3 regions of the Serratia sp. TSA_130.1 genome follow, and region 2 is predicted to be linked to each of the others. Evidence: predicted binding sites of a transcription regulator. Region 2 holds the regulator's gene; each other region holds the start of a gene.
The links. Region 2 encodes ArgR, which controls arginine synthesis, uptake and breakdown. Its sites were predicted from a motif close to ANTGAATAAAAATACANT; they were not measured.

Region 1 (3,266 bases), on a different contig from region 2:
ATTGAGCAGCGCGGGCGAACCGGGCTGCGCGTTGCCGACGTGGCCCAATGCCGGATCGAGCGGGGTCACGACCGCGCTGCCGCCGTCCGCCAGGCTCAGGCCGACGGCGTTGATTTGGTGTTTAATCGCCCACGCCAGCAGCGTTTTGTTGGCGGTGCCGGCCAGCGCCCCGGTGATGATGTCGATCTGATCGGCCGGCGTGACCCGCAGGCCGTTCTTTTTCACCACCGGCAAAGCGAGCTGCTTCATCAGTTCGTCCACCACGCAGCCGCCGCCGTGCACGATCACCAGCGGGCGCTGGTGCTGCTGCCGATAGCTGTCCAACGCGGTAAACAGACGCTCCAGCGCTTCTTCACTGTCTAATAACACGCCACCTAACTTGATAATTAACGGGTTCATTGCTGTTTACTCACGCTGGTTTAAAGGAGTGATTGGGTTTCCGGGAAGCCGAAACGGATATTCAGGCATTGCACCGCCTGCGCCGCCGCGCCTTTCAGCAGATTGTCTTCCACCGCCACGGCGATCAGATGCTCGCCCTGCACCGCAAAACCGATGTCGCAGAACGGCAGCCCCACCACCGCTTTCAGCGCCGGCACGCCCTGGTCGTACAGCCGCACCAGCGGCTTGTCGTCATAGGCGGCATGATAGGCGGCCGCGACGTCCTGCGCGGTCACGCCGGCTTTCAGACGGCAGGTGATGGTTTCAAGGATGCCGCGCGGGAAATTGCCCAGATGCGGCGTAAAGATGACCGGCACGCCCAGGTGCGCGGCGATCTCCGGCTGGTGCCGATGAGTGAAAATACCGTACGGCTGCAGGCTCACTTCGCAGAAGCTGGTGGTCATGCTGGCCTTGCGCCCGGCGCCGCTGACGCCGCTGGTGGCGTTGATCACCGGCCACTGATCCAGATTCAGCAGCTGTTTTTCGATCAACGGTTTCAGCGCCAGCTGCGCCGCCGTCGGGTAACAGCCCGGCACCGCGATCAGCTGCGCCTGTTTAATCTTGTCGCTCTGCCACTCCGCCAGGCCGTACACAGCCTGCTCCAGCAGAGCGCCATGCTGATGCTCGAAACCGTAGTACTGGCTATAAAAACCGGCGTCCTGCACGCGGAAGGCGCCGGACAGATCGAACACCACGCAGCCCGCCGCCAGGAAAGCCGGTGCGATATCGTGGCTGACTTCATGGGCGGTGGCGAGGAACACCACGTCGATGCCCTGCGCCGCCTTGGCGACGTCAGTCAACGGCTGCAGCGGCAGATCGACGATGCCTTTCAACTGGGGATGGAGATCGGAAAGCAACTTTCCTGCATCTGCACTTTGCGCTGAAACCGCTAAAGCGGTTATGTTCATGTGTGGGTGGCGATTCAGGTAAGCCGTGAGCTCCGCTCCGGCGTAACCGCTGGCACCAACGATCAGCGTATTCAACATGTGGCCTTTCACCTTCTAAACTGACGTGCGGTCGCTTGCGACCCAGGTAACAGGGCTAGCCAGCGTTGTTGCGCCGTTCACCCACGGAGCCAGGCGTTGATGCTTTTATAAACATCCGGGCATCGGGTTCCCTTACGCTTCGGCTTACTGTATTTTTATTCAAAATAAATGCATGAATATTGATACTATCCTAACCTAAGGCTGTCAACAGTGAAGATGAAATTACCTCCATTTATTGAGCTGTACCGGGCGTTGATCGCCACTCCGTCAATCAGCGCCACCGATGCCGGCCTCGATCAGAGCAATGAGGCGTTAATCAACTTGTTGGCCGGATGGTTTGCCGACCTGGGCTTTCGCGTCGACGTACAGCCGGTGCCGGAGTCGCGCCACAAATTCAACCTGCTGGCCAGCATCGGCGAAGGCAGCGGCGGCCTGCTGCTGGCCGGCCACACCGATACGGTGCCTTACGACGAAGGCCGCTGGACGCGCGATCCCTTCACCCTGACCGAGCACGACAACAAGCTCTACGGGCTGGGCACCGCCGACATGAAAGGCTTCTTCGCCTTTATTCTGGATGCGGTGCGCGATATCGACGCGAGCAAGCTGACCAAGCCGTTGTACATTTTAGCCACCGCAGATGAAGAAACGACGATGGCCGGCGCGCGTTACTTCGCCGCCTCTACCGCCATTCGTCCGGATTTCGCCATCATCGGCGAGCCGACCTCGCTGCAGCCGGTGCGCGCGCACAAGGGCCACATGGCCAACGCCATTCGCATCGTCGGCCAGTCCGGCCACTCCAGCGATCCGGCGCGCGGCGTCAACGCCATCGATCTGATGCACGAGTCCATCGGCCGCCTGATGGAGCTGCGCAAGACCCTGCAGGAGCGCTACAACAACCCGGCGTTCGCCGTGCCTTATCCCACCATGAACTTCGGCCATATCAGCGGCGGCGACGCGGCCAACCGCATCTGCGCCTGTTGCGAACTGCATCTGGATATCCGCCCGCTGCCCGGCATGACGCTCGACAACATCAACGAACTGATGCATCAGGCGCTGGAGCCAGTGAGCCAACGCTGGCCGGGCCGCCTGACCATCGAAGAGCTGCACGCGTCGGTACCGGGCTACGAATGCCCGACCGACCACCGCATGGTAGCGGTGATCGAGGAGCTGCTGGGCACCCGCACGCAGGTGGTCAACTACTGCACCGAAGCGCCGTTCGTGCAACAGGTCTGCCCGACCTTGGTGCTCGGCCCCGGTTCCATCGATCAGGCCCACCAGCCGGACGAATACATCGACACCGCGTTTATCGAACCGACGCGCAAACTGTTGGGCCAGCTGGTCAATCACTTTTGCCGGCAATAAACCCGACATTTAGCAGGGGAAATGCTTTATGCTTCCCCTAACTCAAAATAAGTAGAAAGCAGCGAAATAAGCCACGCTGATAACCCACGCGGCGTAATTAAATTTCAGAAAATGCGCCGATTTTGATGTTTTTTTGCTAAAAATAGTGTCAATTGACGATTGGACAGGAACGCGATGGGATCAGGCAGGCGGTCTGCGCCTGACGCGTGAAATTTATTTACAAGATAAAAATCATACATACAGAACTGGGTCAGGGGTTATATGAACGAACAATATTCGGCAATGCGCAGTAATGTCAGTATGCTCGGCAAATTGCTCGGCGATACCATCAAAGAAGCGCTGGGCGAGCATATTCTCGATCGCGTTGAGACCATCCGTAAGCTTTCCAAATCCTCACGCGCCGGCAACGAAGCGCATCGCCAGGAGCTGCTCTCCACCCTGCAGAACTTGTCCAACGACGAGCTGCTGCCGGTGGCGCGC
Region 2 (3,266 bases):
TCGGCGACGAGACGATCAGTTATTGATGAACTTCTCGCCCAGTTCGATATCTTTGTGCAGCACGTCCAGCATCTCATTCAGCGCTTTCTGTTCGAAGGCGCTTAGCGTGCCGATATCCTTGCGTTCTTCAACGCCGTTTTTACCCAGCACCAGCGGCTGTGCGAAGAAGCGAGCGTATTTGCCGTCGCCTTCAACGTAAGCGCATTCCACAACGCCTTTCTCGCCCTGCAGTGCGCGCACCAGAGACAGACCGAAACGCGCGGCCGCCTGGCCCATGGACAGCGTAGCAGACCCGCCACCGGCTTTGGCTTCCACCACTTCGGTGCCGGCGTTCTGAATGCGTTTGGTCAGATCCGCCACTTCCTGATCGGTGAAGCTCACGCCAGGGATCTGCGACAGCAGAGGCAGGATAGTCACGCCAGAGTGGCCGCCGATGACCGGCACATTCAGCTCTTCCGGCTGCTTGCCTTTCAGCTCGGCCACGAAGGTGTTGGAACGGATGATATCCAGCGAAGTCACGCCGAACAGTTTGTTCTTGTCGTAAACGCCGGCTTTTTTCAACACTTCCGCCGCGATGGCGACCGTGGTGTTAACCGGGTTGGTGATGATGCCGATGCAGGCTTTCGGGCAGGTTTTCGCCACTTGCTCAATCAGGTTACGCACGATGCCGGCGTTAACGTTGAACAGGTCAGAGCGATCCATGCCTGGCTTACGGGCCACGCCGGCGGAAATCAGCACCACGTCCGCACCCTGCAGAGCCGGGGTCGCGTCTTCGCCGCTGAAGCCTTTGATTTTAACTGCGGTTGGGATGTGGCTTAAGTCGACGGCAACGCCTGGGGTAACGGGGGCAATGTCGTAGAGAGAGAGTTCAGAACCTGAAGGAAGCTGGGTTTTGAGTAGAAGGGCGAGGGCCTGGCCGATACCGCCAGCAGCACCGAGAACTGCAACTTTCATCCTATACTCCTTTATTGTCTTAAATATATAAAGCGCCGTGAATGTGTTGGTGACGGACCTTAAATTATTACACCTTTAAAAACAATAAATTAGCTAATTGTTGCCTGCAGGTGCAATAAAATGACCGCTGTCGCGCCCATTTTAGATTAAATCGCTTACGCATGAAGGGCATAGCGCACACTAATCAAAAATAGTGCGAGGTTATTCACGAGCAAGTTAACCGGCCGTTACATTACACCCTTACGCAACATCAGAACAACATCATTTTAATAACATTTTATTTACCAGCGCAGGCCGATTTTCCGACGTCAAAAGGGCATATTCATCACGGCCGGATTTTGTTAAAATGCCGCCCTTTCCTCGCCGCCCGGTCATGTTTATTTTCTTTGGGTCGGCCTTTGTTGCATAAAAATTCATCTATATGCATAATCATGACTTCCATTATCAACATTCCACGGTGCAAAATGCGTAATCCCGCAAAACAGGAAGATCTGATCAAGACGTTCAAAGCGTTATTGAAAGAAGAAAAATTCAGTTCTCAAGGCGAGATCGTTTTGGCGCTGCAAGAAGAAGGCTTCGAAAACATTAACCAATCCAAAGTATCGCGCATGCTGACCAAGTTCGGTGCGGTACGTACGCGCAATGCCAAAATGGAAATGGTGTATTGCCTTCCTGCCGAACTCGGCGTGCCGACCACCACCAGCCCGCTGAAGAACCTGGTGCTGGACGTCGACCATAACGACGCCGTCGTGGTGATCCACACCAGTCCGGGCGCCGCACAGCTGATCGCCCGCCTGCTTGACTCCTTGGGCAAATCCCAGGGCATCCTCGGCACTATCGCCGGCGACGACACGATTTTCGTCACGCCGTCCAGCGGCTTTACCGCTCAGAAGCTGCATGAAGCGATCCTGGGCGTGTTCGAGCAAGAGCTGTGAAACCTGGCGCTAACAAAGTGCGGCTACCGCCCGCATTTTGTTAGCGCTTCTTTAACCCTCGCGTTACCTTTTCGGCCTTCAACCGCGTTTAACACTGCTTTTTTATCCCGCAACAACACATTTCCATGACATATCCATGTAACCAGCAGTACCAACTGTGATCTTCCGCACTTTTGGTCAAAAGCACTTACCTTATTGAAATTACATAAATTTAACATCGAAAGATCGTTTTATGAGCGTTTTTTATTCCTTGTAGTTATAAAAAATAAGGTTCATCGGTTTAAAGTTTCACTAGCAACTGTTAGCGAACTATTAATTTTTCACGTTACTAGCTGTATACTCATTTCCGTGAACTGAATCACAGTTCGTTGGAACTGATAAAAGAATACGATGAGGTGAGATGATGAAAATTAAAGCTACCGTTGCAACCCTGAGCGTTCTGTCCATGCTTTCCTTTGGCGCATTCGCAGCACAATCTGTTGACACAACCCAGGCCGCAAAACTGCAGCCCGCCGGTGTGATCACCGTGAGCGGCGTCGCCGCTGCGCCTTCCGACATTCGTCAGGCGCTGTCCGATAAAGCCGACGCCAAAGGGGCAACCGCTTACCGCGTGATCGAAGCGCGCAACGACGGCAACTTCCACGCGACCGCTGAAATCTACAAATAAGTACCGGCATTACCCGGCAACGGGCAATACATCTCTGGAATCAAACGCTGTCATAACGGCCTTCAAGAATAAAAATCGCTGCCAAGCCCTTCCAGGCTGTTATGACCAAGGATCGCTATCATGAACATGAAAACTACTCTCGCTGCACTCGGTTTGCTGTCTGTCATCTCCTTTGGCGCGTCTGCCGCCCAGTTGGTGACTAACGATCAGACCGCCAATCTGCAATCTATCGGCACCATTACCGTCAGCGGTATCGACGGCGCACCGACCGACATTCGCCAGGCGCTGTCGGAGAAAGCCGATGCTAAAGGCGCGACCGCCTACCGCGTGATCGAAGCGCGTAACGAAGGCAACTACCACGCCACCGCCGAGATTTACAAATAACAACTCTGGGAACGGCTTTGCAGAGCTGATTACCCTCGTCACTGCCACTGCCGAGTTCTGACGCAAACGCCGATTTCCCAGAGACCCTCTCGTCGTCCTATCCGACGAACCCCGTTGCCCTCGCTCGCGAGGGCTTTTTTATGGGCGTAAAAAAGGCCGCGAATGCGGCCCTTAGGTTGGCTTATGCGGCTGAACAATCAGTAGGTCACCTTCGGTTCCTGCTTTTTCGCCAACGCGTCCAACAGGCGATCGTGAATGCCGCCGAAACCGCCGTTGCTCATCACCAGAATGTGGTCGCCCGGCTGTGCGGTTTTCACCACCATCTC
Region 3 (3,266 bases), on a different contig from region 2:
GCGTGCATTTCCAACTGCCGGACGGCAGCATCAAGTCGGTGCAGCCGAGCCGTTTGCCGGCGCATGAAACCGCTTACGCCATGACGGTGCACAAGTCCCAGGGATCGGAGTTTGAGCATACGGTTCTGGTGTTGCCGAACCATTTCCTGCCGGTGCTGACGCGTGAGCTGGTCTATACCGCGATCACCCGTGCGCGTCAGCAGCTCTCGCTGTACGCCACGGACGCGGTGCTGCTGCGGGCCATTCGCACGCCGACCCAGCGTCGCAGCGGATTGGCTGAACGGCTGCAGACGATGGAATAAGCGATGAAGGGGCGCGGTAGCGGCCGCGCCCACAGGGATTACAGATCCGCCAGCAGAATTTTGGAGCGGCGTTGGTAGTTGTACAACGCTTGTTTCTGCATCGGCAGCACGTCGACCTCCGCCGGGGTGAAGCCACGCTCCTGGAACCAGTGGATGCTGCGTGTGGTCAGCACGAACAGCTTCTTCAATCCCATCTGCCGCGCCTGATTTTCCACCCGCTGCAGCAGCATCTCGCCGCGCGAAGAGCTGCGGTAATCGGGATGCACCGCCACGCAGGCCATCTCGCCGATTTTTTCCTCCGGGAACGGGTACAGCGCCGCGCAGGCGATGGTCAGGTTATCGCGTTCGATAATGGTGAACTTGTCGATCTCCATCTCCAGCTGTTCACGCGAACGGCGCACCAGAATACCCTGCTGTTCGAGCGGCCGGATGAGCTCCAGAATACCGCCGATGTCGTTGATCGTCGCCCGGCGCACCTGTTCGGCGCTTTCCATCACGATTTGGGTGCCGATGCCGTCGCGTGAGAACAGTTCTTGCACCAGCGCGCCGTCCTCCTGATAGCTGATCAGGTGGCTGCGGCGCACGCCGCTGCGGCAGCCTTTCACCGCGCCGCGCAGGAAGCGCACGGTGCCGGAATGGTAATCACCGCCTTCCTCCAGCTCTTCAAGACGCTTTTGCGCGTCGTTGGGGAACAGCTCGGAAAGGATGTTGCCTTCCGCGTCGGTCACGCCCTGCGAGGAGCAGAAACCGATCATTTTTTCCGCTTTCAGTTTGATCGCCAGCTGAGTCGCGACTTCCTCCGAAGTCAGGTTGAAGCTCTCGCCGGTCACCGAGACGGCGACCGGGCCGATCAGCACGATGGCGTTGCTGTCGAGCTGACGATGGATCGCTTCTTCATCGATGCGGCGAATGCGGCCGCTGTGGCAGTAGTCGATGCCGTCATCGACGCCCAGCGGCTGCGCGATGATGAAGTTGCCGCTGACCACGTTAATGTGCGCGCCCTGCAGCGGCGTGTTGTTGAGGCTCATCGACAGCCGGGCGGTGATGTCCAGCTGCAATAAACCGGCCGCCTGCTTGACCAACTCAAGCGTATGGGCGTCGGTCACGCGCGTATGCTTGTGGTAGATCGGTTCATAGTTGTGCTGCGCCAGATTGGCGTCGATCTGCGGCCGAGCGCCGTAAACCACCACCAGGCGAATGCCCAGGCTATGCAGCAGCCCGATATCATTGACGATGTTGGAAAAATTCTCGTGTTCGATGGCTTCCCCACCGAGCATGATGACAAACGTCTTGCCGCGGTGGGCGTTGATATAGGGGACGGAGTGACGGAATCCTTGCACCAGCTCTGTACTACGTTCCTTCACGGGCAAACCTCTTTGCATATTTATACGATATTTTTGTATTTTTATTCTTTTATTGCGCCAATGGCAAGTGGGAAATCGTCATGAAGAGCGAGCTAAGGGCGCTAAATCGTTAATAAATTGAAAAACCATAAAAAGATTTTCTGATGACAGGGCTGGAATGATTGGTTAAAGTTTTCGGCATTCCCAAGTCATTGGTGTTTTTTTCATCTGTTGTAAACAGTTATTACTGCCGGAGCCGCATGCCAAACGCTAATCACAATCTGGGCCGCCGTCGTTTATTACAGGGCGTTGCCGCCAGCTGGTTGCTGAGTGTGAGTCGCACGGGCTTCGCCGCGTCATCGCACGTGATTGCCGTGCGCGTCTGGCCGTCCTCCACTTATACCCGCGTCACGCTGGAATCCAACGTCGAACTGAAATACAAGCAGTTCGCCCTGACCAATCCCGATCGCGTGGTGGTGGATATCGAAGGCGTGCATCTCAACAGCGTGCTGAAGGGCATCGCCGGGCAGGTGCGCGCCGACGATCCTTATCTCAAGCAGGCGCGCGTCGGCCAGTTCGATCAGAATACCGTGCGGCTGGTGCTGGAGCTCAAGCAAAGCGTCAGCCCGCACATGTTCTCGCTGGCGCCGGTGCCGGAGTATCGCAACCGTCTGGTGATGGATCTCTACCCGACCAAGGGCGGCAGCGGCGGCGAGGAGTATGATCCGCTACTGGCGTTACTGGAAGATTACAACAAAGGCGATCTGGAGCGCACGCTGCCGCCCGAAGCGCCGCAGGCCGGCAAGGCGGGGCGCGATCGGCCGATCGTCATCATGCTGGATCCTGGCCACGGGGGCGAAGATCCCGGTGCGATCGGCAAGTATAAGACGCGCGAGAAAGACATCGTGCTGCAGATTGCCCGCAAGCTGAGCGCCATGATCAAGCGCGAGCCGAACATGAAGGTGTTCATGACGCGCAATGAAGACGTGTTTATCCCGCTCAAGGTGCGCGTCGCCAAGGCGCGCAAGCAGCGCGCCGATCTGTTCGTTTCGATTCACGCCGACGCCTTCACCAGCCGCGCCGCGCGCGGGTCATCGGTGTTCGCGTTGTCCACCAAAGGCGCCACCAGCTCGGCGGCCAAGTTCCTGGCGCAGACGCAGAACGCCTCGGACCAAATCGGTGGCGTCAGCAAGAGCGGCGACCGCTATCTCGACCACACCATGTTCGATTTGATCCAGACCGCAACCATCAACGATAGCCTGAAGTTCGGCAAGGAAGTGCTGAACCGGATGGGTAAAATCAACCGGTTGCACAAGAATCGCGTCGATCAGGCCGGTTTTGCGGTGTTGAAGGCGCCGGATATCCCGTCGATCCTGGTGGAAACGGCGTTTATCAGCAATATCGAAGAGGAGCGCAAGCTGCGCACCAGCCATTTCCAGCAGCAGGTGGCGGAGTCGATTCTGGCGGGCATCAAGGCTTATTTCGCCAACGGCGGCGCGTTAGCGAGCCGATAGCGGCAGGGCCGGGCGCAAGTCCGGCTGTTTTTGCGGATTGCAGATACAAAAAAACACCCGTCAGGGTGCTTATCTGTTGTCATCAAGAGTTGGTTGCGGGGGCCGGA

Region 1: a site for ArgR is predicted at 1,571-1,588, ahead of argC (N-acetyl-gamma-glutamyl-phosphate reductase). Genes of this name have one in related genera too.
Region 3: a site for ArgR is predicted at 1,699-1,716, ahead of argA (amino-acid N-acetyltransferase). Genes of this name have one in related genera too.

What each region holds. Positions count from the first base shown of each region.
Region 1 covers NZ_JBQZFS010000009.1:13,633-16,898, forward strand. Annotated here, with positions in the region: gene argB (acetylglutamate kinase) at 1-399, opposite strand, end outside; gene argC (N-acetyl-gamma-glutamyl-phosphate reductase) at 420-1,424, opposite strand; gene argE (acetylornithine deacetylase) at 1,641-2,786, shown strand; gene ppc (phosphoenolpyruvate carboxylase) at 3,048-3,266, shown strand, end outside.
Region 2 covers NZ_JBQZFS010000003.1:71,010-74,275, reverse strand. Annotated here, with positions in the region: gene mdh (malate dehydrogenase) at 16-954, opposite strand; gene argR (transcriptional regulator ArgR) at 1,419-1,889, shown strand; gene yhcN (peroxide/acid stress response protein YhcN) at 2,293-2,556, shown strand; gene yhcN (peroxide/acid stress response protein YhcN) at 2,677-2,940, shown strand; gene mpl (UDP-N-acetylmuramate:L-alanyl-gamma-D-glutamyl-meso-diaminopimelate ligase) at 3,138-3,266, opposite strand, start outside.
Region 3 covers NZ_JBQZFS010000001.1:1,346,488-1,349,753, forward strand. Annotated here, with positions in the region: gene recD (exodeoxyribonuclease V subunit alpha) at 1-302, shown strand, start outside; gene argA (amino-acid N-acetyltransferase) at 341-1,666, opposite strand; gene amiC (N-acetylmuramoyl-L-alanine amidase AmiC) at 1,906-3,159, shown strand; tRNA gene ACUTQY_RS06300 (tRNA-Met) at 3,250-3,266, opposite strand, start outside.